4 regions of the Serratia sp. NA_112.1 genome follow, and region 3 is predicted to be linked to each of the others. Evidence: predicted binding sites of a transcription regulator. Region 3 holds the regulator's gene; each other region holds the start of a gene.
The links. Region 3 encodes CRP, which controls carbon source genes, mostly activating them, when cyclic AMP is high. Its sites were predicted from a motif close to ATGTGANNNNNNTCACAT; they were not measured.
Positions count from the first base shown of each region.

Region 1: a site for CRP is predicted at 1,594-1,611, ahead of ACUTQ5_RS12585 (YjcB family protein). Genes of this name have one in related genera too.
Region 2: a site for CRP is predicted at 2,431-2,448, ahead of deoC (deoxyribose-phosphate aldolase). Genes of this name have one in related genera too.
Region 4: a site for CRP is predicted at 2,523-2,540, ahead of ACUTQ5_RS05225 (sugar transporter). Genes of this name have one in related genera too.

Region 1 covers NZ_JBQZFO010000005.1:59,725-67,800, forward strand. The annotation lists gene ACUTQ5_RS12575 (glyoxalase) at 1-189, shown strand, start outside; gene ACUTQ5_RS12580 (GNAT family N-acetyltransferase) at 289-1,152, shown strand; gene ACUTQ5_RS12585 (YjcB family protein) at 1,252-1,533, opposite strand; gene mrdA (penicillin-binding protein 2) at 1,817-3,742, shown strand; gene ACUTQ5_RS12595 (penicillin-binding transpeptidase domain-containing protein) at 3,845-5,563, shown strand; gene ACUTQ5_RS12600 (hypothetical protein) at 5,598-6,836, opposite strand; gene osmB (osmotically-inducible lipoprotein OsmB) at 7,270-7,482, opposite strand.
Region 2 covers NZ_JBQZFO010000004.1:211,411-219,486, forward strand. The annotation lists gene ACUTQ5_RS11145 (patatin-like phospholipase family protein) at 1-46, shown strand, start outside; gene ACUTQ5_RS11150 (TatD family hydrolase) at 43-819, shown strand; gene ACUTQ5_RS11155 (NupC/NupG family nucleoside CNT transporter) at 1,020-2,297, shown strand; gene deoC (deoxyribose-phosphate aldolase) at 2,669-3,448, shown strand; gene deoA (thymidine phosphorylase) at 3,518-4,843, shown strand; gene deoB (phosphopentomutase) at 5,038-6,261, shown strand; gene deoD (purine-nucleoside phosphorylase) at 6,373-7,104, shown strand; gene ACUTQ5_RS11180 (YtjB family periplasmic protein) at 7,167-7,859, opposite strand; gene serB (phosphoserine phosphatase) at 7,963-8,076, shown strand, end outside.
Region 3 covers NZ_JBQZFO010000018.1:14,398-22,473, reverse strand. The annotation lists gene ACUTQ5_RS21250 (phosphoribulokinase) at 1-545, shown strand, start outside; gene ACUTQ5_RS21245 (OsmC family protein) at 585-992, opposite strand; gene crp (cAMP-activated global transcriptional regulator CRP) at 1,372-2,004, shown strand; gene ACUTQ5_RS21235 (YccS/YhfK family putative transporter) at 2,059-4,134, shown strand; gene argD (bifunctional acetylornithine/succinyldiaminopimelate transaminase) at 4,178-5,395, opposite strand; gene ACUTQ5_RS21225 (aminodeoxychorismate synthase component II) at 5,527-6,102, opposite strand; gene ACUTQ5_RS21220 (helicase HerA-like domain-containing protein) at 6,201-7,727, opposite strand; gene btsR (two-component system response regulator BtsR) at 7,868-8,076, opposite strand, start outside.
Region 4 covers NZ_JBQZFO010000002.1:185,909-193,984, forward strand. The annotation lists gene ACUTQ5_RS05205 (ABC transporter ATP-binding protein) at 1-836, shown strand, start outside; gene ACUTQ5_RS05210 (ABC transporter ATP-binding protein) at 833-1,549, shown strand; gene ACUTQ5_RS05215 (aspartyl/asparaginyl beta-hydroxylase domain-containing protein) at 1,546-2,232, opposite strand; gene ACUTQ5_RS05220 (hypothetical protein) at 2,280-2,462, opposite strand; gene ACUTQ5_RS05225 (sugar transporter) at 2,601-3,791, shown strand; gene ACUTQ5_RS05230 (alpha/beta fold hydrolase) at 4,019-4,840, shown strand; gene ACUTQ5_RS05235 (DoxX family protein) at 4,886-5,311, shown strand; gene ACUTQ5_RS05240 (MFS transporter) at 5,304-6,929, shown strand; gene katG (catalase/peroxidase HPI) at 6,986-8,076, opposite strand, start outside.

The DNA.
Region 1 (8,076 bases), on a different contig from region 3:
CCGGTACCACAGGCCTGGATGGAGTTTGACGTTGCCGATATGGCACTGGCAACTCAGGGATTGATTGATCGCGGTTATCGCCTGCTGGTAGCTAACCGTGAAGAACCCTGGGGCCAGAGCGTCACCCGCTTGCTCAGCCCGGAAGGGCTGTTGATCGGCGTGACCTTTACCCCTTGGTTGCGTGATTAATCGTTAATCAACGTTCTCCCCAGAGAATCTTCGAGGGAATAGATGACGCGGTAGCCGTTTGGCGTATTACATTCACGGTATTTGAATCAGGAGATAAAGGTGCCCCAGGCAAAACCGAGCATAAAGCTACGCCCAATGCTTGAAAAGGATCTTCCGGCCGCGTTCGAGCTGTCGCAGCAGGCGCAGTGGCCTCATCGAGGGGAAGATTGGCAACTGGCGTGGTCATTGGGGGCCGGTGTGATAGCCGAGGCCGAAGATAAGGTGGTGGGTTGTGCGCTGCGTTGGTTGTGGGGTGAACAACGTGCCACGCTGGGGTTGGTGATTGTTGCCGAGCAGCATCGTGGGCAAGGTATTGCCAGGGCGATGATGCAGCGACTGATGACACCCCTGGGCGATTATCAGCTTCACCTGGTGGCTAGCGATCAAGGAAAACCGCTGTATCGGCAGTTGGGGTTTATCGATCTGGGGCCCTTGGCGCAACATCAATGCCGGGAGCTGCCAATGCGCAATACCGAGCCTTTGCCGCCAGCTTTAACCCTGCGCCCGGCATTGCCAGCGGACATTGCCTTACTGACTGAGCTGGATTTTGCCGCCAGTGGCCTGCAGCGTCAGCCGTTGTGGGTAGCATTGTTGGCAAATGCCGAGCAGGTGTTGGTGCTGGAACGACAGGGTATTGCTGTGGGTTTTGCCCTGCGACGTCGTTTTGGTTATGGCAGTGTGATCGGCCCGGTGGTTGCATCTGAGCTTACCGGGGCCATTGCCCTGATTGATGCCTTGTGCCAGCCTTGCAGCGGTCAGTTTGTACGGGTAGATACACCGCTGGATACCGGTCTTGGCGAATGGCTGATTGGACGGGGTTTACCCTGTATTGATACGCCCACCATCATGGTTCGTGGCACACCTCAAAGACAGGATTGTCATCTTGCACAGACTTTTGCACTGGTTTCGCAAGCCTGGTCATAGAATTGAAATTAAGGGTTCGCGGCGGTGCATTGCCATAAGGTGGCATAGCGGTAGTTCTTTCTGGCCCGGCGGTTGAGTTCAACTGCCGGGCAGCGGTATTTACGGCAGTGGCCAGTTGGTGGGGGTGTTGCTGGCCACTTCGACATAAATATCCCAGGCGTGTGACCAGAACTGCGTAAAACCTTCCTGGCTGAAACTGATGCCCATCAGGCCCATGACGAACCAGCAGGTGGTGAACAGCCCCAGGCTGCTGAACATAAATGCCATGCCGTTGCGGCTGGTCTTACGGCAAACGACGTTTAGCTGGCTGGACATAAACATCATAACGGCGCTCAGTAATTCCCAGCGCATCATGATAAAACCTGTGGCAATGGCACTCATCGAACATGGTCCTTGGAAAAATCCGCAACCGGTGGGGGCTGTGCGGGCAAAAATTAATTAGTGTGATCTGCGTCACATTGTAGCACTGGCATAAATTACGTCTCAATCCCTGAGCGGCAGAAAAATCGGCATTTGGTAACATTCCAACATGCTGAAACATTTATGCCATTTCATTAGCAACCTTTTCATGGGGAGACTTTGCCAATAACGCTATGCTTGCCGACTTTTCACGACCCTGATTTATCTTGGGAAATTGTGACGTCTGACAGGTAACTCGCCACGCATGGCCCGATTAAAAGATAAAATTCGTGATCATTCCGCAGAGGAAATGCTGTTCATTCGCCGTGCCGGCGTGGCCATGGTGCTGGTCGTCGCCTGTTTTGGCGTGCTGGTCGCCAACCTGTATCGATTGCAGGTCAAACAGCATGGGTTCTACCAAACTCGCTCCAATCAGAACGACATTAAAATGGTGCCGATTGCCCCGAGTCGTGGGTTGATCTTCGACCGCAACGGCATCCCATTAGTGCGTAATATTACGCTTTACCAACTTCAGGTCGTCCCCAGCAAAATCGAAAACATGACCGCGTTGCTGCAACAGCTGACGCCGATTGTCGATCTTAGCCCCGAAGACATCACTGCCTTTCGAGATGATATGCACCATAACGGTCGCTACAAGCCGGTGACGCTGAAAAGCGGACTGACCGAGACTGAGGTGGCGCGCTTTGCGGTCAATCAGTACCGCTTTGATGGGGTAACCATCGATACCTATCAGCAACGGGAATATCCGTACGGTGCCGAGTTGGCTCATGTGGTGGGTTACGTATCGAAAATCAATGACGCTGATTTGAAGCGGCTGGATAAAGCCGGTCTTAGTGAGAACTACGCCGCCGACCACAATATCGGCAAACAGGGCATTGAGGCCTATTATGAGTCTGAACTGCACGGCACTACCGGCTATCAGGAAGTGGAGGTGGATAACCACGGACGGGTCATTCGCCTGCTGAAGGAGCAGCCGCCACAGGCGGGCAAGAATATCTATCTGACGCTCGACCTGTCGCTGCAGCAGTATATCGAGTCGGTATTGAAGGGGCAGCGAGCGGCGGTGGTGGTCGAGGATCCGCGTGACGGCGGTATTCTGGCGATGGTTTCCAGCCCCAGCTATGATCCCAATCCTTTCGTGAAGGGCATCAGTTATTCCGCCTATAAATCCTTGCTGGCTAACCCCGATTTGCCACTGATTAACCGCGTAACCCAGGGGCTTTATCCACCGGCATCTACCGTGAAGCCCTACATGGCGACTTCTGCTCTGTTCGCCGGGGTGATCACCCCCAATACCACCTTCTTTGGCGCACCGACCTGGACATTGCCGGGGACTCAGCGCCGCTATCGTGACTGGCTGAAAAGCGGCCATGGGATGCTGAACGTGACCAAGGCGATTGAAGAGTCTGCTGATACTTTCTTCTATCAGGTGGCGTATGAAATGGGCATTGACCGCATTCATAGCTGGCTGAGCAGGTTTGGTTACGGCCAGGCTACCGGCATTGATCTTAACGAAGAATATCGCGGTGTCTTACCAAGCCGCGAATGGAAGCAGCGGGTGCATAAAAAAACCTGGTACCAGGGGGATACTATCTCGGTGGGTATCGGCCAGGGATATTGGGTCGCCACGCCAATCCAGATGGTGAAGGCACTCACTACGCTTATCAATAACGGCAAGGTGAAAACCCCGCATTTGCTGTATTCCCTGCGCCAGGGTCGCCAGGTGAGCCTCTATCAACCGCCGAAGCAGACCGCGCAGATTGGCGATGCCAAATCGCCGTATTGGGGCATTGTGCGCAACGGCATGTATGGTATGGCCAACCTGCCAAACGGGACCGGCTACAAGCTGTTCCATACCGCGCCGTACCAAATTGCCGCCAAGTCCGGGACTTCACAGGTGTTTGGGCTGAAAGAAAATCAGACCTATAACGCCAAAATGATCCCGGTGCGGCTGCGTGATCATATCTTCTATACGCTGTTTGCCCCCTATAAAAATCCACGGGTAGCGATGGCGCTGATTCTGGAAAACGGCGGTGGTGACGGTGTGGTAGCAGGGCCGACGGCGCGGGCGATCCTCGACCATATATTTGACCCGGCCAACGCTCCGCAGCCTGAGCAAGGACAGGAAGTTAAGCCGGGGTTAAACGACAGCGCGGATGTGCAACAGTAAACGCGTTTGTTTTTACTTTCTTACAAACTGCAATCTTCTAAAGATTTTCGTCAGGGTAGACTGAAATCATTACATAACTTTAATAAAAACGCAGGGTTAACAGTGGCGCCATTAATAAAAAAAAGCGGTAAAAATTATTCAACCCTTCGCTTTGGCTGGATCTGCGCCGGGATACTGGTTTGCTTTTTCCTGCTGGCGTTTCGAGTGGGCTATTTACAACTGTTGGAGCATCAGCAACTGACTGACCAGGCGGATCAGCGTTCGATCCGCACCCAGGTGTTGCCGACCAACCGGGGAATGATCACCGACCGCAATGGTGAAGCGCTGGCCGTGAGCGTGTCTTCACGCGATATCGTGCTGGATCCCAAACATATTCTCGATAGCCATACCGATATCACCAATGAACGCTGGCAGAGCCTGGCCAACGTGCTGAAGATGCCGCTGACCGAGGTGCAGAAGCTGATTCAGACTAATGCCCACAAGCGTTTTGTTTATCTGGCACGTAAGGTTGAAGATGATAATGCCAGCTATATCAGCAAGCTGCATTTGACCGGTGTCAGCACCGAGCAGGACTTCAGCCGCTTTTATCCGATGAGTCAGGATGCTGCTGGGCTGATCGGTATTGTCGGACAGGATAATCAGGGGTTGGAAGGCATCGAACTGGGCTTTAACCACCTGCTGCAGGGCAAGAACGGGCTGCGCGTTTACCAGAAGGATGGCAGCGGAGCGGTGATTGGCGTGATCAAAAATGTCGATCCTGTGCCTCCGCCGAACGTCACGTTGAGCATCGACAAATTTATCCAGTACGTGCTGTATGCGCAGATCCGTGATGGCGTGGTGGCCAACCAGGCAGACTCCGGCTGTGCGGTGTTGGTGAAGGTGAATACCGGCGAGGTGCTGGGCATGGCCAGCTACCCGTCATTTAATCCAAACAACTTTGCAGGTACGCCGACAAAAGATATTCGCAACGTATGCAGCAGCGACAGTTTCGAACCCGGCTCCACGGTGAAACCCGTGGTGGTGATGGTCGGGCTGGAGCACCACCTAATCAGGCCGGATACCGTGCTGGATACCACGCCTTACCGGGTAAATGGTCATTTAATCAAGGACGTGGGCCACTGGACGAAACTGACCATTACCGGAGTACTGCAAAAATCCAGTGACATCGCCGTTTCACATATTGCACTGGCACTGCCTGCTACCGTGTTACCGGCGGTTTACAAAAGTTTCGGTCTCGGGCTGCCGACCGACCTGGGGATTGGTAACGAGAGCAGCGGCTACTTGCCTCAGCACCGTGAGCGCTGGGCGGATATCGAACGTGCTACCTTCTCCTTTGGCTACGGTCTGCGGGTCACGCCGTTACAGATGGCGCGTGAATATGCCACTATTGGTTCCTACGGCGTTTATCGGCCATTGTCGATAACCAAAGTCACGCCGCCGGTAATGGGGCAACGGATCCTGCCGGAAGATACGGTAAAAACCGTAGTGCATATGATGGAAAGCGATGCTTTGCCAGGTGGCAGCGGGCTCAGCGCCGCAGTGCCTGGCTACCGGTTGGCGATTAAAACCGGTACCGCAGAGAAGATGGGGCCTAATGGCAAATACGACGGCGGTTACATCAACTACACCGCCGGTGTGGCACCGGCCAGCGATCCGCAGGTAGCGCTGGTGGTGATGGTTAATAACCCGAAAGCCGGCAAACACTTCGGTGGTTCGGTGGCCGGCCCAGTATTTGGCAAAATTATGGCTCAGGTGCTGGAACACATGAACATTCTGCCTGATGCTCAGCCGTTGAACGTGGTGTCTCAAGTTAAGGGCTAATGTAATGTTTCCCCCTCGATGGAGGGGGAACGGATCAGAAGTAGTAGCCGATGTTCAGGTTAGTGCGGAAATACCATTTATTGCTGCCGGAGGACTGGGCGCTGGTCCAGCCGGTGGCGTTTTCGGCACCCCCCCAGGGGTTGGCGTTTTGCGCCCAGGTCAGATCAACCCACACCATCACCGGCAGGGCAAAGACCTGCACTCCAAGGGTGTTCATTTTAGAGTCGGAACCGCCGTCCTTATCCTTCCACAACACGCTGTAGTCGTTATAAAAACGCAGTTTTTTCACTGCTCCCCAGGCCACTTCGACATCACGCGCCAGATTGATTGACGCAGTGGTGGCCTGCGCCGGAATCAAATAGGCTGGCGTCAGGCCATTACCCCCCATTAAAATTACCGAATTGTTGGCTCCTTCAGGCCCTTTGGCGTCATAAGAATAACGGATAATTTGCGTCGACAGATGCCACGGCTCGTAGTTCACCAAAGCATGCAGGCCTGTCGCCCAGTAGGTGCCATTATCCCCGGTGTCATGATTATAGAGCCGGGAAACCGCCAGCGAACCGCCGAGCTCGTTGTTCCAGTCGCCCTGATGGAATTCACGCGCCAGACGCAGGTTCACCTGATCGCGCTTCTCGTTGGTTTGCAAATGTTGCGAACCATAGTTGGTATTTTTCAGATCGTCGAAATTGCCCACTTCCGGCGCATAGCGCACGCCTGCCGGCATCATGCGGGGGAAATAGGCGGCATCCAGCGCCCAGCCATGGTCATGGAATTGGTATTTGGCACCTAACCCGTTATTGACCCCGAAACCGAGATAAAACGGGATGCCGTAGGACCAGCCGAACTGGGGATAAGGCTGCAAACCAAAGGGTTTGAAAGGTGCGCCGAGCTGCAGGTCAGAATTCCCGCTCAGGTGATAGCCGACATAGGCACGGTCGATGGCGTATTTTCGGCGGTCCTGAAACCAAAAGCCGGAATCAAAGAAGGCGTCGTTATAATTGCCATTGGCATCAATGCGGAAGGCATCAAAACGCAAGTGGGGGGGATTACGGTAATTACTGCTACCCCAGTCTTCATAACGGTAGTTGGCGCGTAATGCACCACCGATATCAATGTTTTTATTATTATCCTCATTTTGCCAATGCAGATGGGGGAATGCCGGACTACTCTTTTTTACCTCAGGTTTCGTGACAGGCTTCTCACTGGCTGGCGTGAGGGTGTTGGCGTAACTAATTGGTGAAAATAGTAAAAATGCGATAAAGACTTTGCGCATGACTTTCCCCTGATGACACCTGACGTTTAATAAAGCGAGCGTATTCCGCCACAAAATAATGGAATTTCTCGCAAGGTTTTATATATGAGACAAGTTTTAGTTAAGTGTTTATTATTTTAAATTTGGTAAGGTTTCAAATACGAAACTTTGTTTCACATTTCATTTTGAAACTATAATCCTGAAGTTATGTAAGTCAAGAAATAAAAATGGCCGGGTAAGAACAGCAGTAACATCCGTTGTGGCGTCGTTGGGAAGCGAAGGGGAGTGGTGGTGGTATCAGGTTTTTTTATCAGTGGAGTATATTTTATTGGGTTCAAATTATGTTGATAATATTAATTATTGGGCATGGGTAAAATAATGGAGTGGTGTACATTTCAGATCGGTTATTTTTAAGATAATAACCGATCTGAGAAGGATATTTTTGCTGGTGGGATCAGCGGCTGGTCTGGTGACCGATGATGCCGCCCAATGCTGCGCCGCCCAAGGTCCCCAGCGTGCTGCCGTCGGTCAAGACGGCACCACCCAATGCGCCGACGCCGGCACCGATCGCGGTGTTGCGATCGCGGTGGGACATATTCCCACATGCAGTTACAGAAAGGGTTGCCATAACAACAACCATCACACCTGCGGCACGTTTAAAGTTCATAAGAGTTTCCTGGTAAATTGCCTAATTAACGGAAAAATAAAGCGCGGGTTAATCGGCCGGTAAAAGTTGAGATGAATGTATTCCTGCACAGGAAAATAGAATAGGTAAATATTCTTAATTTTGAGCGACCGGATTGTATTTCGCGGTTACCATGTTCTGGGCTGGCGATAAAACAGACAGTTTCTCAGCCTGACCAACCAAGATGAGCGACCTATCGCAGGTATACCGCTGCCGCTACGCCAGTTAGTCGTTCTCACGACTTATCGACGCAGTACACAAGAGAGACTCTTCTGGAAAACATATGTTTATTCTATTGGTTGATTCAATGCTTGCTTAAAAAATGATAACTTAACGTTATCAAAATATGGGCAACCGCCAGTCTGTGGAAGGCGTTGTGTGAGCGCGGCAGGGAGACCGCAGGAGCATGGAAGAAAGCATTTTTTTATATTGTGGTAATGTAACTGTGTAAGTTACATTAGCGAAGTTGGTTGTGACCTGTATCACACATTGAAATCAGCCAAAAAATAACCTTATGATATACAAGGGGAAGGCCTCAGGTTCGGAAGAGGGTTCTCTGTTTAAAACCAGGAAACG
Region 2 (8,076 bases), on a different contig from region 3:
TATTTTGCCGGGCGAAGTACCACCGGGCGAGGGGGGCCTGCTGTGATGCACGACTTCACCGACACCCACTGCCATTTCGATTTCCCACCCTTTAGCGATCATGAGCCTGAAAGCCTGGCACTGGCGGAGCAAGCGGGTGTGCGAAGGATTATCGTACCTACGGTGACCGCCGATCGTTTTGTGCGGGTGTTAAAGCTGGCACGCGATTATCCACCGCTGTTTGCCGCCCTGGGGCTACACCCGCTGTATATTGCCAAGCACCATGAACCGGAGCTGGAGCAACTGGCAGAATTCCTGGCCAGCCAACCGCCGAAGCTGGTGGCGGTGGGGGAGATTGGCCTCGATCTGTATATGGCAAACCCGCAGTTCGAACGGCAACAGCGGGTGTTAACCGCGCAATTGAAGCTGGCAAAGCAATATGATTTGCCGGTGATCCTGCATTCGCGCCGCAGTCACGATCAACTGGCGGCAATGCTGCGTCGCACCGAAGTGCCGCGGCGTGGTGTAGTACATGGCTTTGCCGGCAGCCTGTCGCAGGCGCAGGCGTTTATTCGCTTGGGGTATTACATTGGCGTAGGGGGCACCATCAGCTATGAGCGGGCGCAGAAAACCCGCAATGTGATGGCCCAACTGCCACTGACCTCGCTGTTATTGGAAACCGATGCGCCTGATATGCCGCTGGCCGGTTACCAGGGCCAACCCAACCGCCCCGAGCGCGCGGTGGAAGTGTTCCATGCGCTGTGCCAACTGCGCTGTGAATCCCCGGATGAGATTGCCGCCCATCTGCAACACAACACTCACGCCTTATTTACTCTCTGAGCGTTAAAATGCGACTTAAACGTGATGAATGTCACGTTATAAGATTTTCATTTGCTTCCTGTTGTATACATTTGTGACATAAATCGGTGCGGGTATCCTCTCGCTCCGTATAATCGCACCCCGAAATCACTCATAAGCAACCCTCGCGGTACAACCGGACAGGGATGCATTTCTTTTTTTTCGCAACAGGGATATTTTTCATGCAACTCATCATGAGCCTGGTCGGCATGGCGGTGCTGATCGCCATCGCCGTGCTGCTCTCCAGCAACCGCCGCGCGATTAAGTTCCGCACCGTTGGCTGGGCATTCGTTCTTCAGGTCGCCATCGGTGCGCTGGTGCTGTATGTCCCGGTGGGCCGCGCCATTCTTGGCGGTATGTCGGCGGGCGTGGCTAACGTGATTGCCTACGGTAATCAGGGGATCTCATTTATCTTCGGCGGTCTGGTTTCCGACAAGATGTTTGAAGTCTTTGGCGGCGGCGGCTTCGTTTTTGCGCTGCGCGTCCTGCCGGTGATCGTGTTCTTCTCCTCGCTGATTGCGGTGCTTTACTACCTCGGTATCATGCAGCTGGTGATCCGCGTGCTGGGCGGCGGCGTGCAAAAATTGCTGGGTACCTCGCGGACGGAATCACTATCGGCTACCGCCAATATCTTTGTTGGCCAGACCGAAGCTCCGCTGGTGGTGCGCCCGTATATCGCCACCATGACCCAGTCTGAACTGTTTACCGTGATGTGTGGCGGCCTGGCCTCGGTGGCCGGTTCGGTGCTGGCAGGCTATGCCCAGATGGGCGTACCGCTGGAATACTTGATTGCCGCTTCGTTCATGGCCGCACCGGGTGGCCTGCTGTTTGCCAAGTTGATGGTGCCGGAAACCGAAAAAACCCACGACAAGGACGATGCGACGAAGTTGATCGCGGAAGAAGACCGCCCGGCCAACGTGATCGACGCAGCGGCTTCCGGTGCAGCTTCCGGTATGCAGTTGGCGCTGAACGTTGGCGCAATGCTGTTGGCGTTTATCGCGTTGATCGCTCTGTTGAACGGTATTCTCGGCGGTATCGGCGGTTGGTTCGACTATCCGCAATTGTCGCTGGAGCTGATCCTGGGCTGGGTGTTCTCACCGATAGCCTTCCTGATCGGCGTGCCCTGGCATGAAGCGATGACCGCCGGCTCGTTTATCGGCCAGAAAATTATCGTGAATGAATTTGTTGCCTACATGAACTTTGGCGCTTACCTACGTCCGGACGACGTGGTGGCGGCAGAGGGGCTGCAGGTGCTTTCAACCCATACCAAGGCGCTCATCTCCTTTGCCCTGTGCGGCTTCGCCAACCTGTCATCGGTGGCGATCCTGCTCGGTGGTCTGGGCAGCATGGCACCGAATCGCCGTCACGACATCGCACGCTTCGGTCTGAAAGCCGTGGCAGCGGGGACGCTCTCCAACCTGATGAGCGCAACCATCGCCGGGTTCTTCCTGGCGCTGTAAGCCCGGACTGTCCTGCATAGGGCAACAGGCTCTATTGCAGGACAGCGCCTATACTTCTAGCACGGGCACAGGATGTTGTGCTCGCTGTCTTTGCCCGTTTCTTTAGCGAATTTGTGAACGATATCGCGTTATTTTGTGATGTTCTTCACATATAATTCCTGTCTGTTACAGAGTTATTTCATATAGTGTGACTGTGATAGCGAATAGCCCCAGGCGATCGTGTTCAAATAGCTATTACTGACCCTGCGCGATGCGGAGGGTATGTGCGGTGAGAAGGATCTCAGTTGCCGATGGGGGAACCCGTTCCCCAGCGCTATCTTCAAGGAACCAAGTCCGCTCGCCAACACTCAGGTTCTCAGTTGGAGAGTTTTATGACCGAATTAACCGCAGCAGCGCAACGTGCGCTGACCTTAATGGATTTAACCACGCTGAACGATGATGACACCGATGAGAAAGTCATCGCGCTGTGTCGTCAGGCGAACAGCCCGGCCGGACATACCGCGGCCATCTGCATTTACCCGCGCTTTATCCCGGCGGCGCGCAAGGCCCTGCGTGAGCAGGGGACGCCAGACATCCGCATTGCGACCGTCACCAACTTCCCGCATGGCAACGATGATATCGAGATTGCGCTGGCGGAAACCCGTGCGGCTATCGCTTACGGTGCCGATGAAGTGGACGTGGTGTTCCCTTATCGCGCACTGATCGCCGGTAATGAGCTGGTCGGTTTTGAGCTGGTGAAACAGTGCAAGCAGGCCTGTCTGGCCGCCAACGTGCTACTGAAAGTGATCATCGAAACCGGTGAGCTCAAGCAGGCCAATCTGATCCGTAAGGCTTCGGAAATTGCCATCAATGCCGGCGCGGACTTTATCAAGACCTCAACCGGTAAAGTGCCGGTCAACGCGACGCTGGAAAGCGCCGAGCTGATGATGTCGGTGATCCGCGATCTGGGCGTCGCCAAGACGGTGGGTTTCAAGCCGGCCGGCGGTGTGCGTACGGCGGAAGACGCACTGCATTACCTGCAACTTGCCGATCGTATTCTGGGTGAGGGCTGGGCTGACGCGCGTCATTTCCGCTTCGGGGCTTCCAGCCTGTTAGCCAGCCTGTTGGCGACGCTGGGCCACGGTGCCGAGCCATCTGGCAGCGGTTACTGATCGATTCCGTCGGCAAGGCGTGAAATGGCGCCTGCCCGCACTCTACATTAGCTAAAACAGGGGGATGCCTTGTTCCTGGCGCAAGAAATTATTCGTAAAAAACGTGACGGTCAGCCGTTGAGCGAAGCGGAAATCCGCTTTTTCATCAATGGGATCCGTGACAATGTGGTTTCCGAAGGGCAGATCGCAGCCCTGGCGATGACCATCTACTTCCACGACATGACCATGCCGGAGCGCGTGGCGCTCACCATGGCGATGCGTGATTCCGGCACCGTGCTGGACTGGAAAAGTCTGTCGCTGAACGGCCCGTTGGTCGACAAGCATTCTACCGGCGGTGTGGGCGACGTGACTTCGCTGATGCTCGGCCCAATGGTGGCGGCTTGCGGTGGTTATGTGCCGATGATTTCCGGCCGTGGCCTGGGGCATACCGGCGGTACGCTGGACAAGCTGGAGGCGATCCCGGGCTTTAATATTTTCCCGGACGACAATGCCTTCCGTAAAATCATCCAGGACGTCGGCGTGGCGATTATCGGCCAGACCAGTTCGCTGGCACCGGCGGACAAGCGTTTCTACGCGACCCGTGATATCACCGCCACGGTGGATTCTATCCCGCTGATCACCGCCTCGATTCTGGCGAAAAAGCTGGCCGAAGGGCTGGATGCGTTAGTGATGGATGTGAAGGTCGGTTCCGGCGCCTTTATGCCAACCTACGCATTGTCGGCCGATCTGGCACAGGCGATTGTCGGTGTGGCTAACGGAGCAGGCTGCAAAACTACCGCACTGCTGACTGACATGAACCAGGTACTGGCTTCCAGCGCCGGTAATGCGGTCGAAGTTCGTGAAGCGGTGCGTTTCCTGACCGGTGAATACCGTAACCCACGCCTGCTGGAAGTGACGATGGCACTGTGCGTGGAAATGCTGCTGTCCGGCGGCCTGGCGAAAGATGATGCCGATGCGCGTGCCAAGCTGCAGGCGGTGCTGGACAATGGTAAAGCGGCGGAAGTGTTTGGTCGCATGGTGGCGGCGCAACAGGGCCCGATCGATTTCGTCGAGCGCTACGACAGCTACCTGCCGGCCGCCACCCTGAGTAAACCGGTTTACGCCGAAAAACAGGGTATCATCAGTGCGATGGATACCCGTGCGCTGGGCATGGCGGTGGTATCGCTGGGCGGTGGTCGCCGTCGTGCGACCGATAATATCGACTACAGCGTCGGCCTGACCGGCATGGCGCGTTTGGGCGATAAAGTCGATACCCAGCAGCCGCTGGCGGTGATCCATGCCAACGACGAAGAAAGCTGGCAGCAGGCGGCCGAAGCGGTACGCAGTGCGATGGTGCTGAGCGACAAGGCGCCGGAAGCGACGCCAGTGGTTTACAAGCGCATCACTAAAGAGTGATTCCCTTCGTCTTTCAAGCTGTAGCGTTGTTGGCTGCACGCGCGCACCCCAGTCACTTACTTGAGTAAGCTCCTGGGGATACACGCGCTAGCCGCCTAGCTACAACTCGAAATCCATTGGGTATAAATTTAGAGAATTAAGGGCGATTGCAGTTTTGCAGCCGCAATAGCGTGAGAACACGCAGGAGAGTACAGATGAAACGCACATTTATTATGGTTCTAGACTCATTCGGTATTGGCGCAAGTGAAGATGCGGCGAAATTTGGCGATCAGGGCTCCGATACTCTGGGCCATATTGCCGAGGTTTGCGCGCGCGGTGAAGCCAACGTTGGCCGTCAGGGCCCGTTGACCCTGCCTAACCTGAGCCGTCTGGGCCTGGGCAAAGCGGCGGAAGAGTCCACCGGTACCTTCCCGCAGGGGTTGGATCGCAATGCAGACATCATTGGCGCCTATGCTCACGCCAGCGAACTCTCCTCCGGTAAGGATACGCCGTCAGGCCACTGGGAAATTGCCGGCGTGCCGGTGTTGTTCGACTGGGGCTATTTCAGCGACGAGCACAACAGCTTCCCGCAGGAGCTGCTGGACAAGCTGGTTGAGCGCGCCAATCTGCCGGGTTACCTCGGCAACTGCCACTCTTCCGGCACCGTGATCCTTGACCAGTTGGGCGAAGAGCACATGAAAACCGGCAAGCCGATTTTCTACACCTCTGCCGACTCGGTCTTCCAGATTGCCTGTCACGAAGAGACCTTCGGCCTGGACCGTCTGTATGAGCTGTGTGAAATCGCCCGTGAAGAACTGACCGAAGGCGGTTATAACATTGGCCGCGTGATCGCGCGTCCATTCCTGGGCGACAAGCCGGGCAATTTCCAGCGTACCGGCAACCGTCATGACCTGGCAGTAGAGCCACCGGCGCCAACCGTGCTGAAAAAGCTGGTGGACGAGAAGGGCGGCGAAGTGGTGTCTATCGGTAAAATCGCCGACATTTACGCTAACGTGGGCATCACCAAAAAGGTCAAGGCGACCGGTATCGACGCGCTGTTCGACGCCACCCTGCTTGAAATGGAAAAAGCCGGCGACAACACCATTGTGTTCACCAACTTCGTTGATTTTGACTCCTCTTACGGCCACCGCCGTGACGTTGCAGGCTATGCCGCCGCGCTGGAGCTGTTCGACCGCCGCCTGCCGGAACTGCTGAAACTGGTTAAAGATGAAGACATCATTATCTTCACCGCTGACCACGGCTGTGACCCAACCTGGCCGGGCACCGACCACACCCGCGAACACATTCCGGTGTTGATTTACGGCCCGAAAGTAAAACCAGGCTCGCTGGGTCACCGTGAAACTTTCGCCGACATCGGCCAGACTGTTGCCAGCTATTTTGGCGTGTCGCCGATGGATTATGGCAAATCCATGCTCTAAGCCCCGTATTTCAAGCCGCAGCGTTGTTGCTACGCGCCTAGCTGCAACTCGAAATTCAAGGCTTAGATGTTTGATGTTTTTATTAAATATGATTTCTGAAGGAAGACAATTATGGCTACGCCGCATATTAATGCTGAAATGGGTGATTTCGCTGACGTAGTACTGATGCCGGGCGATCCGCTGCGTGCAAAATACATCGCGGAAACTTTCCTGGAAGGCGCGGTGGAAGTGAACAACGTGCGTGGCATGCTGGGCTTCACCGGGACTTACAAAGGCCGCAAAATTTCCGTAATGGGTCACGGTATGGGTATCCCGTCCTGCTCCATTTATGCGCGCGAACTGATTGCCGAATTCGGCGTGAAGAAGATCATCCGTGTGGGTTCCTGCGGCGCGGTGCGTGACGACGTCAAACTGCGTGACGTGGTGATCGGCATGGGTGCTTGCACCGATTCCAAAGTGAACCGTATGCGTTTCAAGGATCATGACTACGCGGCAATCGCCGACTTTGACATGGTGCGTAACGCAGTAGACGCAGCGGCAGCGCAGGGTATCCCGGCGCGCGTAGGCAACATCTTCTCCGCTGACCTGTTCTACACGCCAGATCCGGATATGTTCCAGGTGATGAAGAAATACGGCATCCTGGGTGTGGAAATGGAAGCGGCCGGTATCTACGGTGTGGCGGCTGAGCTGTACGAAGAGTTTGGCTGTAAGGCACTGACCATTTGTACCGTTTCTGACCACATCCTGCGTCACGAAGCGACTACCGCAGCAGAGCGTCAGACCACCTTTAACGAAATGATCGTTATCGCACTGGAATCTGTACTGCTGGGCGACAAAGAGTAATATCCAGCGGGCGCAGCATTCTGCTGCGCCCCTGTAGCAATCTATTCACCAGCCTGTGGTCATCAGATTTTCTTCTCTTCTTCTTTATTCGCATCCGGCCGTTCGTCATCATCGTCATTTTCTACCGTGTTACCTTCCTCCAATGGCGTATTGGCGGTCAGAAGATACGGTGATTGCTGCCAGCGGCTGCGGCGGTGTTGCAGCAGGGTTCGCGCCAGAATAATACCTATGGCCAGAGCCAGCAGGATCATCAGGCGCAGCAGGTTGGTGGTGTTGTCCACCTGTTTGGATTCGGTCGCCAGTACGTGGGTGTCCAGCGTGATGCGGATAAAGCCGATTGGACCGTCTTTGCCCTGAATCGACTCGACCAACTGATGATTGAAGTAGCTGCCAGCGCGTTTACCGTCGAGCGACAAACGATCGCGTATACTTATCTGTTCACCGGCGTGGGAAACCAATGTGCCGTTAAGCTGATAGACGCTGGCGTCCAGAATGCGGCTGCCCCCGGTGAGTTGTTTGAGGATGGCGTCAATGCGCTGGTTATCGACGTCGCTGTCGTCGTCCATCAGCGGTGCCAGGCTGGAGGCCACCTGTTTGGTCAGCGTTTGCGCCAGTTCTTCCACCTGTTCGGATCGCGCCAGTTGATGACTCAGGCTAAAATAGGACGCGCCCTGCATCAACAGTACCAGCAAAGCCAGGCAAATCAGGATAATAGCGGTGCGGTGCAGGCGAAATTTCAGTTTAGCGCGAGCCATGCAGGTTCCTTGGGCATTTGGGACACTTTATGTTGCCAGAAGCAATGGCGATAGGATAGCTTGATGCGTCGTTTTATCATGCAGTGTTTTTCAGGAGTTAAGGATGTCGAATAGTCTGACCTATTGCGATCTCCCGGCAGAGATCTCTCAATGGCCGGGTCTTCCCCTTTCGCTGAGTGGTGACGAAGTGATGCCGCTGGATTATCGGGCGGGTCAT
Region 3 (8,076 bases):
AGGTACCGGGGACCTTTACCCCGTGGGAAGCCTTACCGGCACCGACCGACGTGCTGTTTTATGAAGGGCTGCACGGCGGCGTAGTGACCGAACACAACGACGTGGCCAAGCATGTCGACTTGCTGGTCGGCGTGGTGCCTATTGTTAACCTGGAATGGATCCAAAAGTTAATTCGCGATACCGGCGAGCGTGGCCACTCCCGTGAAGCGGTGATGGATTCAGTGGTGCGTTCGATGGAAGACTACATCAACTACATCACACCGCAGTTTTCGCGCACCCATATCAACTTCCAGCGGGTGCCGACGGTAGATACCTCCAACCCGTTCGCCGCCAAGGCGATCCCCTCGCTGGACGAGAGCTTTGTGGTGATCCACTTCCGCGGCCTGGATCAGATCGATTTCCCTTATCTGCTGGCGATGCTGCAGGGATCTTTTATCTCGCATATCAATACGCTGGTGGTGCCGGGCGGCAAAATGGGATTGGCAATGGAGTTGATTATGGCGCCGCTGGTGCAGCAACTGCTGGAAGGCAAAAAAATCGGCTAACTTACCGGAGCGCGGCAACGGACCGCGCCCCTTTATCTATCAGGACACCGCGCGGATCTCAAAACTGTGGGTCACGCTGGCGGCCTTGCTCAGCATCAATGACACCGAACAGTACTTCTCGGCGGAAAGATTCACCGCGCGCTCAACAATTTTGTCACTTAAATCTTTACCGGTGACGATGAAATGCAGGTTGATATGGGTAAACAACCGTGGCGCTTCTTCGCGCCTTTCAGAGGTCAGCTTCACCTCGCAATCACGCACGTCGTTGCGTCCTTTTTGCAGGATCGACACCACATCTATCGCGCTGCATCCTCCCACCGACATCAGCACCATTTCCATCGGACTGGGCGCTTTATCGCCGGCGTTGCCGTCCATCAATACCTGATGGCCAGACGCGGATTCGCCCAGAAACGTCAACCCTTCCACCCACTTAACTCTTGCCTGCATGCTGGTCACTCCGGTTAATTTCTTAAAATCAGACTACGCTTTCGCATAGAAACTGGCAACGGAACCTGATGCTAATCATGCTGAAGCGAGACAACACAAGACACCCGCCTCACTCTGTGCTACAAACAGAGCCGCAATAAATCTTTCCGGGACACTGATTTCAGGGAAACTCCCAGGGAAAGGCTCCTTTACCGGTATGTTAACAGAATGTAGCTTGCAGCTCTCCCGGCAAGTTAATATGCTAGAGCGACAGCGTATATTTATGACACGCCTCAAAACCTGCTGCCAGCTACCATTAAAACAACGGCGACAGCACGTTTTACAGGGAACTCTGACCCCTGTGACACAAGGCAGCGATAACAACAGAGGATAACAGCGAATGGTTCTCGGCAAACCGCAAACAGACCCTACTCTCGAATGGTTCCTGTCTCATTGCCATATCCACAAATATCCATCCAAAAGTACGCTGATTCACCAAGGTGAAAAAGCCGAAACGCTTTACTACATCGTCAAAGGCTCCGTCGCGGTGCTGATTAAGGATGAAGAAGGTAAAGAGATGATCCTGTCCTACCTTAACCAGGGGGATTTCATCGGCGAGCTTGGATTATTTGAAGAAGGTCAGGAGCGTAGCGCCTGGGTTAGGGCGAAAACCGCCTGTGAAGTGGCTGAAATTTCCTACAAGAAATTCCGCCAGTTGATTCAGGTTAACCCGGACATCCTGATGCGCCTGTCAGCTCAGATGGCAAACCGTCTGCAGATCACCTCTGAGAAAGTGGGTAACCTTGCTTTCCTGGACGTTACAGGCCGCATCGCGCAAACCCTGCTGAACCTGGCGAAACAGCCTGATGCCATGACCCACCCGGATGGTATGCAGATTAAAATTACCCGTCAGGAAATTGGCCAGATCGTCGGTTGCTCACGTGAAACCGTTGGTCGTATTCTGAAAATGCTGGAAGATCAAAACCTGATCTCCGCCCACGGCAAAACTATTGTCGTTTACGGCACCCGTTAATCACTGAAAAAACGGCGCGATAATTCGCGCCGTTTTTTTATGCCCCTAGTCATCATGTGGCGCCGACTGATTTATCATCCGGAAGTTAATTACGCACTACGACAAACGCTGGTGCTGTGCCTGCCGGTTCTGCTCGGGCTGTTGATCGGCCAACTACAATACGGCCTGCTATTTTCCCTGGTTCCCGCCTGCTGCAACATCGCCGGGCTGGACACGCCTCATAAACGCTTCTTTAAACGCCTGATCGTCGGCGGTTCACTGTTTGCATTCAGCAGTTTGTTGCTGCAGCAAGCTCTGTTGTGGCAGTTGCCGCTGCCGATACTGATGCTCGGCCTGGCGCTGCTGCTCGGTGTCAACGGTGAAATAAGCCCGCTACACGCCCGTCTGCTGCCTGCTGCGCTAGTTGCCGCCATCTTCTCCCTCAGCATGGCCGGTACGGTGCCGCTTTGGCACGCGCCGGTGTTATATATCGTGGGCACGGCCTGGTACGGCCTGTTTACCTGGTTCTGGTTCAAGCTGTGGAAAGAACAGCCGATGCGCGAGTCGCTTAATCAGCTCTATCTGGAACTGGCGGACTACTTCGAAGCCAAATATTCGCTGTTGACCCAGCACACCGACCCGCAGACCGCATTACCTCCCCTGCTGGTGCGCCAGCAAAAGGTCATGGATCTGATCACCTTGCTGTATCAACAACTTAATTTTCTCCCCCATGCCAGCAATCTCGAACAAAAGCGCCTGCAACGCACCTTCCAGGTCGCGCTGGATTTGCAGGAACACATCACCGTCAGCCTGCACCTGCCGGAAGAGGTGCAAAAACTGGTAGAACAGAGCCAGGCCGAAGCCATTATCCGCCGCAATGCGCAGGTAATTGCCAATCGGCTGCGCACGGTGGCGCACGATATTCTCTACCACCAACATTCGCAACGCTTCAATATGGGCAATGAACTGACAGCATTGGAAAAAGTGGCGGCACAGCACCCGGAGAATCCGGTTGGGCAGTTCTGCTACTACCACTTCAGCCGCATCGCCCGCCTGCTGCGTACCCAGCATCCACTCTACCGGCGTGACCTGATGGCCAATCAAAACCGCCTGCCGTTTTGGCCGGCGCTGGTCAGTTATCTGTCGTTCAAATCCAATGCCATGCGTAATGCGGCACGATTAGGCGTCACGCTGGCGGCAGGCAGCAGCCTCGGGATGATGTTCAACCTGCCGAAACCCTACTGGATCCTGCTCACTATCATGCTGGTAAGCCAGAACGGCTACAATGCCACCCGGGTGCGCATCCAGCACCGTGCGCTCGGTACTCTGGCCGGACTCGTCATCGCCGCCGGTCTGCTGCAATTACAACTGCCCGAAGCCGAGACCCTGAGCGTGATGCTGGTGATTACGCTGCTGGCCTATCTGGTTTCACGTAAAAACTACGGATTGGCGGTTATTGGTTTTACGGTGACGGCGGTCTACACCCTGCAACTGCTGGCCCTCAACGGCACACATTTCCTGGTGCCGCGGCTGATCGACACGCTGATCGGCTGCGTGCTGGTGTTCGGCAGTACCATCTGGCTGTGGCCACAGTGGCAAAGCGGATTACTGCGCAAGAATGCCCATCAGGCGCTGGAAAACGATCAGCAGGCATTACGTCTGTTGCTGGAAGAGCAAGAGCCAGATCCCAGTGCACTGGCCTACGCACGTATGCAGGTCAATCAGGCGCACAATGCGTTATTCACCTCGCTGAATCAGGCCATGCAGGAGCCGGGGTTTGAATCGAACTATCTGGCGGATATGCGCCTGTGGGTGACGCACAGCCAGTTTATTGTCGAGCATCTGAATGCAATGACTATCCTGGCGCGCGAGCACTATATGCTGACGCCAAAGCTGGCGGAGGAGTATCTGCAATCTTGCGAGATTGCGCTGCAAAGCTGCCAGCAACGGCTGGAGTACGACGGGCCGAGCAGTGGCAACAGCATTATGCAGCCGCCGGATTTGCACCCTGAGATGCCGGTGACCGAAATGGAGCGCCACCTGCGGCGCATTCTTTCGCACCTGAGCGTCATGCATACCATCTCGTCATTAGCCTGGAGCCAACGCCCACACCACGGCATCTGGCTGAAACGCAAACTGCGCGATGAATAAGGGCGCCACACGGCGCCCGGTTAACCATGCAGCAAATAGCAAATTAAGCGTTAATCACGTCCTGCACCGCCAGCTCAAACAGCGCCATACCCTGGTCGATGTCTTGGGTTTCCACCACCAGCGAAGGGGCAAAGCGGATCACATTTGGCCCGGCATTGAGGATCATCAGCCCACGAGCGGCAGCTGCGGTCAGGAAATCGCGCGCTTTGCCGTGGTATTGCGGTGTTAATTCAGCGCCAATCAGCAGGCCCATGCCGCGAATATCGCTGAAAACACCGTACTTCTCGCCAATTTTCTTTAACGCCTGCACGTATAACCCATGACGCAACTCAATGCCGCTCAGCACTTCCGGCGTATTGATCACGTCCAACGCCGCTTCCGCCACAGCACAGGCCAGCGGATTACCGCCGTAAGTGGTGCCGTGGGCACCGACCTGCATCACCGAGGCGATCTCTTCGGTGGTCAGCATGGCACTGACCGGGAAACCGCCGCCAAGCGCTTTGGCCGTGGTGAGAATGTCCGGCGCCACACCATAATGCATATAGGCAAACAGCTTGCCGCTGCGCCCCATGCCGCTTTGCACTTCGTCGAACACCAGCAGCGCCTGGTGCTTGTCGCACAGTTCGCGTACTCCCTTGAGGAATTCGGCGTTAACCGGGGTAATGCCCCCTTCCCCCTGGATCGGTTCCATCACCACCGCACAGGTGTGGTCGTCCATCACTGCTTTCACCGCCGCCAGGTCGTTGAAGGGGACGTGCACGATGTCAGCCGGTTTTGGCCCAAAACCATCCGAATACTTGGCCTGCCCACCCACCGAGACGGTGAATAGCGTGCGACCGTGGAAAGCATTATAAAACGCGATGATTTTGGTTTTATACGGACTGTGGCGGGTAATGGCGTAATGACGAGCCAGCTTGAAGGCCGCTTCGTTGGCTTCTGCGCCGGAGTTGGCGAAAAACACCCGGTCGGCAAAGGTGACGTTGATCAACTTGGTGGCCAGACGCAGCGCCGGCTCGTTAGTAAAAACGTTGCTGGTATGCCACAGGGTTTCGCCCTGCTGTTTCAGCGCCTCGACCAAAGCCGGGTGACAGTGCCCTAACGCCGTCACCGCAATGCCGCCTGAGAAATCGATATACTCTTTCCCCTGCTGGTCCCACACGCGGCTGCCTTTGCCCCTGACCGGAACAAACTGCGCGGGTGCATAAACAGGCAGGATAACCTGGTCAAAGGTACTGCGGTTAACTGCGGATTTTTCGGTCATTATGGGGCCCACCCTGAATTTGACTCAGTCTTTTGGTTGCGATCAAGTGAGAATATAATCACAAAATATGCATAAAAAACCAATAAAGGGCAAACGCAAATCGTCTTCGCAGTTAAAAAAAACTTAACCAATTAACTTTTAAGGAAATTATCCAACAGCTGGTGGCCCTGCTCGCTAAGGATGCTCTCCGGGTGGAACTGTACCCCTTCCAGCGCCAGTTGGCGGTGACGGATCCCCATAATTTCATCGTGTACGCCGTCGCGCTCGCTCCAGGCCGTCACTTCAAAACAGTCCGGCAAAGTAGCGGCCTCAAGCACCAGCGAGTGGTAGCGGGTCACGGTCAACGGATTGTTCAGCCCGTGAAAAATACCGCTGTCGAAATGCCGGATCGCCGAGGTTTTACCGTGCATTACCTCACGGGCACGCACTACCTTAGCGCCAAAGGCCTGCCCCAGTGCCTGGTGCCCCAGGCAAACGCCAAGGATCGGCAGCTTGCCGGCGAAATACCGAATAGCTGCCAGCGAGATGCCGGCTTCGTTTGGGGTGCAAGGGCCAGGGGAGATAACCAAATGCTGCGGGGCCAGCCTTTCGATATCGGCCAGTTGCAGTTCATCGTTACGCTTCACCAGCACTTCGGCACCTAATTGGCAGAAGTACTGGTAAAGGTTATAGGTAAAAGAATCGTAGTTATCGATTAGCAGCAGCATAGGGGTTCCAACAAACAGCATAGTAAGGGGCTCGCCCCGATTGACACCGGTGCATTATACAACGCCCCTGCAATACTGCCGCCAGCGATAATTTCAGCTTACTTTTTGCGACCGCCCATAATCGACCCCAGCACCCCACGCAGGATCTGGCGGCCAAGGTCGCGCGCCATGCTCTTGGCGGCGGTCTGGACGATACCGTCACGCTTGCCACCGCGCGGGCCGGTGGAACCAAACAGGATATCGTTCAGACCGCCCATCAAGCCACCGCCCGCCTGCTGCTGCGCCTGTGGTTGCTGCGCCGGCTGACCCGGTTGCGGCGTGCCGACGGTAGCAAAACCTGACGAAGATAACTTCTCATAAGCGGATTCTCGGTCAATCATGTCCTCGTAGCGGCCATACAGCGGCGACTTGTTGATCGCACTGTTCAGCCCTTCGGCCCCCAGCATGCCCATTTTGGATTCCGGTGCGATCACCATCGCTCGCTCCACCACATTTGGCCGCCCTTTCTCATCCAGGAACGACACCAGCGCCTCGCCTACGCCCAGTTCGGTGATCGCCGTTTCGGCGTCGAAGGCCGGATTGGCACGCATGGTTTGTGCCGCCGCCTTCACCGCCTTCTGGTCGCGAGGAGTAAAAGCACGCAACGCATGCTGTACGCGGTTGCCTAGCTGACCCAGCACGCTGTCCGGAATATCCAGCGGGTTCTGGGTCACAAAGTAGATGCCGACGCCTTTGGAGCGGATCAGGCGTACCACCTGCTCGATTTTAGTCAGCAATGCCGCCGGCGCATCATTGAACAGCAGATGTGCTTCATCAAAGAAGAACACCAGCTTTGGCTGTTCCGGGTCGCCCACCTCTGGCAGGTGTTCGAACAATTCGGCCAGCAGCCACAGCAGGAACACCGAATACAGCTTCGGCTGATTAATCAGTTTGTCCGCCGCCAGCAGGTTAATCACCCCGTGGCCATTGGCATCGGTTTTCATCAGGTCGTTGATGTCGAGCATCGGTTCGCCGAAGAACTGGTTGGCACCCTGCTCTTCCAGCGTCAACAGCCCACGCTGGATAGCGCCCACCGAAGCCGAAGAAATATTGCCGTATTGGGTCTGGAACTGTTTGGCGTTGTCACCCACGTACTGCACCATGGCACGCAGATCTTTCATGTCCAACAACAGCAGCGCGTTATCGTCGGCAATTTTGAACACCAACTGCAGCACGCCACTTTGCACTTCGTTCAGATCCAGCAAACGCCCCAGCAGCAGCGGGCCCAAATCAGACACAGTGGCGCGGATTGGGTGACCCTTCTCGCCGTAAATGTCCCATGGAATAATGGTACAGGCCTGAGACTGCCAGTCAGTGACGCCAATGGCCGTCAGGCGTGTCTGCAGTTTCTCGGAAGGCACGGCTTCGGCACCAATCCCCGACAGGTCGCCTTTCACGTCGGACAAAAATACCGGAATGCCGATACGCGAGAACTGCTCGGCCATTTTTTGCAGCGTCACGGTTTTACCCGTCCCGGTTGCGCCGGTGATCAGACCATGGCGGTTCGCCAAAGCGGGCAGGATCGCCAGATCCTGTACCGGTTTCCCGTCTTTCATCGCTTTGGCGATAATCCGTGCTTCACTCATTTTCTTTTCCTTTGACGCTGACCCGGCGCGAAAAGCGCCTGTTGATGTCAATAAAGCTATAAGCGCGGCGTAACCCCGTCAAGGACAAACAAAAAGGGCGTCATCAAGACGCCCGCAAAGCCAATAATTTCAGAATCGCCCTAACCCCGCAGTCCCAGCTCTTCCTTCAGAGCTTTCAGGTAGCGGCGGCTGACCGGCACCGGTTCTCCGGCCGGCATGATCATCTCCGCCGCACCGCTGTCCTCGAAGCGAATTTCGCGTACCTGCTCCAGGTTGACCAGATACTGGCGGTGGCAGCGTACCAGCGGCGTACGGAGTTCCAGCGTCCGCAGCGTCAGTTCGGTGAAAC
Region 4 (8,076 bases), on a different contig from region 3:
ATTTTGGCGGCATCAAGGCGCTCAATGACGTCAATCTGGCGGTGGAGCGTGGCTCCATCACCGCGCTGATCGGCCCCAACGGTGCCGGGAAAACCACGGTATTCAACTGTCTGACCGGTTTTTACCGTGCCACCGGCGGAGCGATCCTGCTCAATACCTATAAGCGCCCGACCGACGTGATCCAGGTGCTGGGGCAGAAATTCCATGCCGGCGATTGGGTGAATCCAAAGCGGTTCGGCTCGCGCGTTTACTACAAAATGTTTGGCGGCACCCACCTGGTCAATCGCGCCGGGCTGGCGCGTACCTTCCAGAACATCCGTTTATTCCGTGAAATGTCGGTGGTGGAGAACCTGCTGGTGGCGCAGCACATGCTGAGCAACCGTAATCTGATCGCTGGCGTGCTCAATACGCCGGGTTATCGTCGGGCAGAAAGCCAGGCGCTGGATCGCGCCTTTTACTGGCTGGAAGTGGTGGAACTGGTGGATTGCGCCAACCGGCTGGCGGGGGAGATGTCCTACGGTCAGCAGCGGCGGCTGGAGATTGCCCGGGCAATGTGCACCACGCCGGAGATGATCTGTCTCGACGAACCCGCAGCCGGGCTAAACCCGGTGGAGACGGCGACGCTGAGCCGCATTATCCGTTTTCTGCGTCAGCACCACGGTATCACGGTGTTGTTGATTGAACACGATATGGGCATGGTGATGGAGATCTCCGATCGGGTGATTGTGCTCGATCACGGTGATGTGATAGCCGAAGGCACGCCGAAAGAAATTCAGCATAACGATAGGGTAATCGCCGCTTACCTTGGCGCGGACGAAGAGGAACTGGCGGGATGAGCAATGTGATGTTGGAGTTTCGCAACGTAGACGTGTTTTATGGCCCTATACAGGCGTTGCAGCAGGTCTCGCTACAGGTGAATGAAGGGGAGACGGTGGCGCTGATTGGCGCCAACGGCGCGGGTAAGTCGACGCTGCTGATGTCCATCTTCGGCCAGCCGCGCATCAGCGGCGGGCAGATCCTGTTTCGTGGCGAAGATATCAGCCACCGTTCCACCCATTATGTTGCCAGCAGCGGTATCGCTCAGGCTCCCGAGGGGCGGCGTATTTTCCCGGATATGAGCGTGGAGGAAAACTTGTTGATGGGTACCATTACCGTCGGCAACCGCTATGTAGCGGAGGATTTACTGCGCATGTTTGATTTGTTCCCACGCCTGAAGGAACGGCGTAACCAGCGGGCGATGACCATGTCCGGCGGTGAACAGCAGATGCTGGCGATCGCCCGGGCGCTGATGAGCAGGCCAAAACTGTTGTTACTGGACGAGCCGAGCCTCGGGTTGGCGCCGATCATCGTCAAACAGATCTTCAGTATTTTACGGGAGCTGACCCGTGGCGGTATGACGTTGTTTCTGGTGGAGCAGAATGCCAACCACGCGCTCAAACTGTCCGATCGCGGCTATGTGCTGGTCAACGGCCAGATTCGCCTGACCGGCAGCGGTGCGGAGCTGTTGAACGATCAGGAGGTAAGGAAAGCCTATCTGGGGGGGGCCTAGAACTGGCGCTGGATCCAGCGTACGTTCAACCGTACCAATGCAATAATGCCGTTGGACAACATCCGCAGCCCGGTGGGTAAATCGCGGCGGCGGATATCCAGCAGCAACACGGTGCGCACCTGATCGCTGTCGTTCCACACCTCGTGTTCGAAGGTATCGTCCCACAGCATAAATTCCCCATCATTGAGCCGGTATTCTTGCCCGTCGACTTTCAACACGGCGGCGGGCAGACCATCGGCACCCTTGGGCATTGCCAGCACCAGATAACCGCGCAGAATGCCACGGAACGGGCCACGGTGCGCCGGCACCTGTTTACCGGGGGCCAGGAAAGACAGCGAGGCGGAAAGCACATCGGGGGAGGAAGCGATCAGGCTGGCCAATAATGGGCAGCGGGCGAGATTGCGGGTTATCGGCTGGCCGTAGGCCTGCATGATAAACATGCGCCAGTCACGTGCGTCATTGGCAGAGATCGACGCCTGTTCGCTCATTATCTCGTGAAATCGCGGAATATTGTGCAGATCTTGCGCCAGAGTCAATGCCTCATCACGGATCTGCGGCCACTGGGCGGTAAAACGCTGGGCGTCGGGGAACAGTTGGGTACTGTCGAGCACCGGCGCACTGCTGATGCGGCGATCGTAAATGCGGCGGAATACCAACACTGACCAATCATAGATAGCTGACATATGACCTCAATTAACGTGACCAAAGCTCTCGCCGTCCGTTGATATTATTATTGTTTAATATGCGACTGCCGGGTGATTAATTCACCGTTATACAAACGTTGGCCGTCCGGCTCGAAAGCCTGCGTCAGGCAATGAATGCCATCGGCAATCAACGACTGCATCGGCTGGCGATAAGTGGTCAACTGGTAACTGGGGGAGGCGGCCAGTTCAATATCATCAAATCCCACCACGGCAATCGGTGCGCAGGCCGTGGATGGCAAAAGGCTGGCGAAAAAAGTACCTTAATAAAAGTGTGACGCATATCGCATTTATCCAGCCGATTGGTTAAAATATGGCTACTTCCCGCACCCGTCCGGATCCCGTTTAACATGGAACACACTCAGGTCTCTCGCTCAACTGCCTGGTTGCGCGTGGTCATACTTGCCGTCTCGGCCTTTATCTTCAATACCACCGAATTTATTCCGGTCGGGTTGCTGAGTGATATCGCCCAAAGCTTCTCGATGCAGACCGAGCAGGTGGGATTGATCATCACTATTTATGCCTGGATCGTCGCCGCCAGTTCGCTGGTGTGTATGCTGCTGACCAGCCGGATTGAGCGACGCAAACTGCTGATCGGGGTATTTATCCTGTTTATCGCCAGCCATGTGCTGACCGCCGTGGCATGGAACTTCACCACGCTGGTGATTTCCCGTGCCGGTGTGGCGCTGGCCCATGCGGTATTCTGGTCGATCACCGCCTCATTGGCGATCCGGGTCGCACCGGCGGGTAAAAAGGCACAGGCATTGGGCCTGCTGGCCGGGGGAACCGCGCTGGCGATGGTGCTCGGTTTGCCGCTGGGCCGTATCGTGGGTCAAATTCTCGGCTGGCGCATGACCTTTATTGGTATCGCCGTCTGCGCCACGCTGGCGCTGGTGCTGCTGTGGCGTTTGCTGCCGGTGCTGAAAAGCGAGCATTCCGGCTCCCTGGCCAGCGTGCCAATGTTGTTTAAGCGCCCGGCGTTGGTCAGCCTGTATATGCTGACCATCATTGTGGTGACGGCGAATTTTACCGCGTACAGCTATATCGAACCCTTTATTCAGACCGTAGCCGGGTTGTCGGAAAACTTCACTACCTTGATGCTGTTGCTGTTCGGTGCCGCCGGGATCGTCGGCAGTCTGTTGTTCAGCCGCTTCAGCGAACGCTTCCCGTCGGGCTTTTTCATCGGCGCCATCGGCTTATTGATGCTGAGCCTGCTGCTGCTGTTACCGGCCTCCGGCGATGAAAACCACCTGACGGTGTTGTTCGCGGTATGGGGCATGGCGATCATGGCAATTGGCCTGTCGATGCAGGCCAGGGTATTGAACCTTGCTCCGGACGCTACCGATGTGGCGATGTCAATCTATTCTGGGCTGTATAACTTCGGCATCGGTGCTGGCGCACTGCTGGGTAATCAGGTCAGCCAGTATCTGGGCATGGGCAACATCGGTTTTGTCGCGGCCCCGCTGGCGTTGATCGCCCTTGGCTGGTGTCTGCTGAACTTTTACCGTAGCGAACGCCTGCAACACCACCAGATCCGCTAACTTCCCGCGCTCTGATAGTGGGCCGCCGGCTCACTATCAGGCCTCTCCCCACGGCTTAAATTCTCTCTATCCTGACCTAGCCACCCGGCGTTGTGCATTGAGACAACGCCGGGATCTTCAGCAAAAAAACTCGCGATCATCCGAAAATAATTCCGTTATCACCGTTTCCTCTCCTGCCTTACTGTTAACCCGGAAGACCTACCCTTACCACCACCGGGAGATAACCTATGGGCATCCTGACCACCCAAGATGGCACGCGCATTTTCTATAAAGATTGGGGCCGCGGGCAACCCATCCTGTTTTCTCACGGTTGGCCACTATCCGCCGACGCCTGGGATAACCAAATGCTGTTCTTCGGCCAAAGCGGTTACCGCGTTATTGCGCACGATCGCCGCAGTCATGGCCGCTCCGACCAAACCTGGGACGGCAACAGCATGGACCGCTATGCGGACGACCTGGCGGAGTTGATCGAAGCGTTGGATCTGCGGGATCTGATCCTGGTGGGGCATTCAACCGGTGGTGGTGAAGTGGCGCGCTATATTGGCCGTCACGGCAGCACGCGGGTGGCGAAGGTGGTACTGGTGGGCGCGGTGCCGCCGCTGATGCTCCAGAACCCGACCAACCCAGAGGGCTTGCCGATGTCGGCTTTCGACGGCATTCGCAGCGGAACGGCAGAAAACCGCTCTCAGTTCTTCAAGGATCTGGCGGTGCCTTTTTACGGCTTCAACCGCAAGGGGGCCAAGGCTAATGCCGGGCTGATGGATAGCTTCTGGCTGATGGGCATGCAGGGCGGGGTGAAGGGGTTGTACGACTGCGTGCGTGAGTTTTCCGAAGTCGACTACACCGCCGACCTGCTGGCGATTGATAAACCGACGCTGCTGGTGCATGGCGATGACGACCAGATTGTGCCGATTGCTGCATCGGCTTTGAAAGCTGCTAAGCTTATCAGGCAGGCTGAATTGAAGGTCTATCCGGGGGCTTCGCATGGGCTGGCACAAACCGACCCCGACCGGTTCAATGCCGATTTACTGGCGTTTATCCAGTCTTGACCCCATCACCCGGATGGGGGTTTTGCCTGTGAACCGGAGCCGACTATGAGCACTGCCGCTTTTATTTCTCGAGTCAGACATGCTGTTGATACTCCTTTGCTTCGTTGGCTGATGTTGCTGGCGATTTGCGCCGCTTATATCCAGGGCGGTTTGGTCAAGGCACTGGATTTTAACGGTGCCATGGCAGAAATGACCCATTTTGGTCTACAGCCAGCGGCGTTGTTTGCCGGGCTGGTGGTGGTGCTGGAACTGGGGGCTTCGGCGTTGATCCTGACCGGTTTTTACCGCTGGCTCGGCGCATTGGCGCTGGCCGGATTCACTCTGGCTGCCACGCTAATGGCCAACCGTTTTTGGGACATGAGCCCGCCGGAGCGTTTTATTGGCATGAACGGATTTTTTGAACATATCGGACTGGCGGGGGCGTTGCTGCTGGTGGCGCTTTACGATCTCAAGGAGCATAAAGATGGCTGAATCAGCACAGGACAAAGCAGCACCCGGTGGTTTCGCGCCGCTGAAGATCCCGGTATTCGCGGTGTTGTGGGGAGCCACGGTGCTGGGCAACGTTGGCAGTTTTATGCGCGACGTCGCCAGTTCCTGGCTGGTTACGGATTTGTCCTCCAATCCGTCGGCGGTGGCGCTGATGCAGACCGCCGCCACGCTGCCGGTATTCCTGCTGGCGATCCCGGCGGGAGTGCTGTCCGATATTCTTGACCGTCGTCGCTTTCTTATTTTTGTCCAAATCTTACTGGCCTGCGTCAGCGGCACCTTGCTGCTGCTGTCGCAAAACGGCGCGTTGACCGTCGAGTATTTGTTGGCTCTGACCTTTATCGGCGGTATCGGCGGGGCACTGATGGGGCCGACCTGGCAATCTATCGTGCCCGAGCTGGTACCGCGAGCCGATCTCAGAAATGCGGTGGCGCTGAACTCGCTTGGGATAAACATCGCCCGTGCCATCGGCCCGGCGGCGGGAGGGCTGCTGTTGGCCAGCTTCGGTGCCGGTGCGGTCTACGGTGCCGACGTACTGAGTTATGTGTTCGTGGTTACCGCCCTGCTGTGGTGGCGCAGGCCGAAGGTGGAGGATAACGGGCTTTCCGAGCATTTCTTTGGCGCTTTCCGTGCCGGTATTCGCTATGCCCGCGCCAGCCGTGAGCTGCATGTGGTGCTGCTGCGGGCGGCGGTGTTCTTTGTGTTCTCCAGTTCGGTCTGGGCGCTATTGCCGCTCGTCGCGCGTCAGATGCTGGGCGGTACCGCCGGTTTCTATGGCATTCTGCTAGGCGCAGTGGGAGCGGGAGCGATCGGCGGTGCAGTGCTGTTGCCAAGATTACGTCAGCGGCTGAACGCCGATGGTCTGGTGTTATTGGCGGCAGTGATCACCGCCGTGGTGATGGCTTTGCTGTCGATTGCACCGCCGCAGTGGCTGGCGGTGTTACTGCTGCTGGCGCTGGGGTCCGGTTGGATTATCGCGCTGACCTCACTGAACGGTGCAGCACAAGGCGTTCTGCCAAACTGGGTGCGCGGACGCGGGCTGGCGATTTACCTGATGGTGTTTAATGGCGCGATGGCTGCCGGTAGTCTGCTGTGGGGGCTGATTGCTCAGGAGATCGGCGTGGCTGCCACGCTGTTGGCGGGCGGTATCGGCTTGCTGGTGATTTCGCTGCTGTTTCATCGCATTCGCCTGCCGGAAGGCGAGGCCGACCTGCAACCCTCCAATCACTGGCCGGAACCCTTGCTCAACACCCCGGTTGAGAACGATCGTGGACCGGTGATGATCCAGGTGGAATACCGTGTCCGGCTGGAAGATCGCCCGCAATTTCTGCGCACGCTGCAACGTCTGTCACGGGTGCGTCGTCGTGACGGTGCCTACGCCTGGGGGCTGACCGAACATACCGCCGATCCACAGTGTGTGATGGAGTGGTTTATGGTGGAGTCCTGGGCCGAGCATTTGCGCCAGCATCAGCGGGTTTCGCATGCCGATGCGGACTTACAGCAGGAGGCGCTGCAGTTCCATATCGGCCCGGAAAAACCATTGGTGCACCATTTCCTGTCACTTGAACTACGGCACCTGGAGCGGCAAACGACAGGAGAATAAACATAAAAAAACCCGCCCAGGTTTCCCTGGGCGGGCGGCTTTACTGCGGTTTGAACCTATGCCCGGTCAAAACGATCGAGGTTCATCACCTTATTCCAGGCGGCGACAAAGTCGTAGACAAAACTCGCCTGAGCGTCCGAACTGCCATAGACTTCCGCCAGCGCGCGCAGTTGAGAATGTGAACCGAAGATCAGATCGGCGCGGGTCGCCGTCCACTTAAGCGCATCGGTTTGGCTGTCGCGCCCTTCGAATACGCCGTCATCGCCAACCGCTTTCCAGGTGGTGCCCATATCAAGCAGATTGACGAAGAAGTCGTTGCTCAGCGCCTGTGGCCGTTGGGTCAGCACGCCATGCTGGCTCTGGCCGACGTTGGCGTTTAACACCCTCAGCCCACCCACCAGTACTGTCATTTCCGGAGCGGTCAGCGTCAGCAGCTGCGCTTTGTCGACCAGCAGGGTTTCGGCCGGAATGTTGAACTGGCGTTTCAGGTAGTTACGGAAACCATCGGCAACCGGTTCCATCGTTGCGAAGGAGTCGACGTCGGTCTGTTCCTGCGTGGCATCCATACGGCCCGGCGTAAAGGGCACGCTTACCGGATGACCGGCGTTGACTGCTGCCTGTTCGACAGCTGCGGCACCGGCCAGCACGATCAAATCCGCCAGCGAGACGCGCTTGTTGCCCGACTGGGCATTATTGAACGCCTGCTGGATTTCTTCCAGCTTGGCCAGTGTTTGCGCCAGTTGCACCGGTTGGTTGATTGCCCAGTCCTTCTGCGGTGCCAGACGAATGCGCGCACCGTTGGCTCCGCCACGCTTGTCGGAACCGCGGAAGGTGGAGGCGGAAGCCCAGGCGGTGGAGACCAGTACCGAGATCGGCAGGCCGGAAGCCAGGATGCTGGTTTTGAGATCGGCGATATCCTGATTGTTAATCAACTGATGATCGACAGCCGGGATCGGATCTTGCCAAATCAGCTCTTCGGCCGGCACTTCCGGGCCGAGATAGCGGGCGCGTGGCCCCATATCGCGGTGGGTCAGTTTATACCAGGCACGGGCAAAAGCATCGGCGAACTGGTCAGGATGCTCATAGAAGCGACGCGAAATCTGCTCGTATGCCGGATCGAAGCGCAGCGACAGGTCGGTGGTTAACA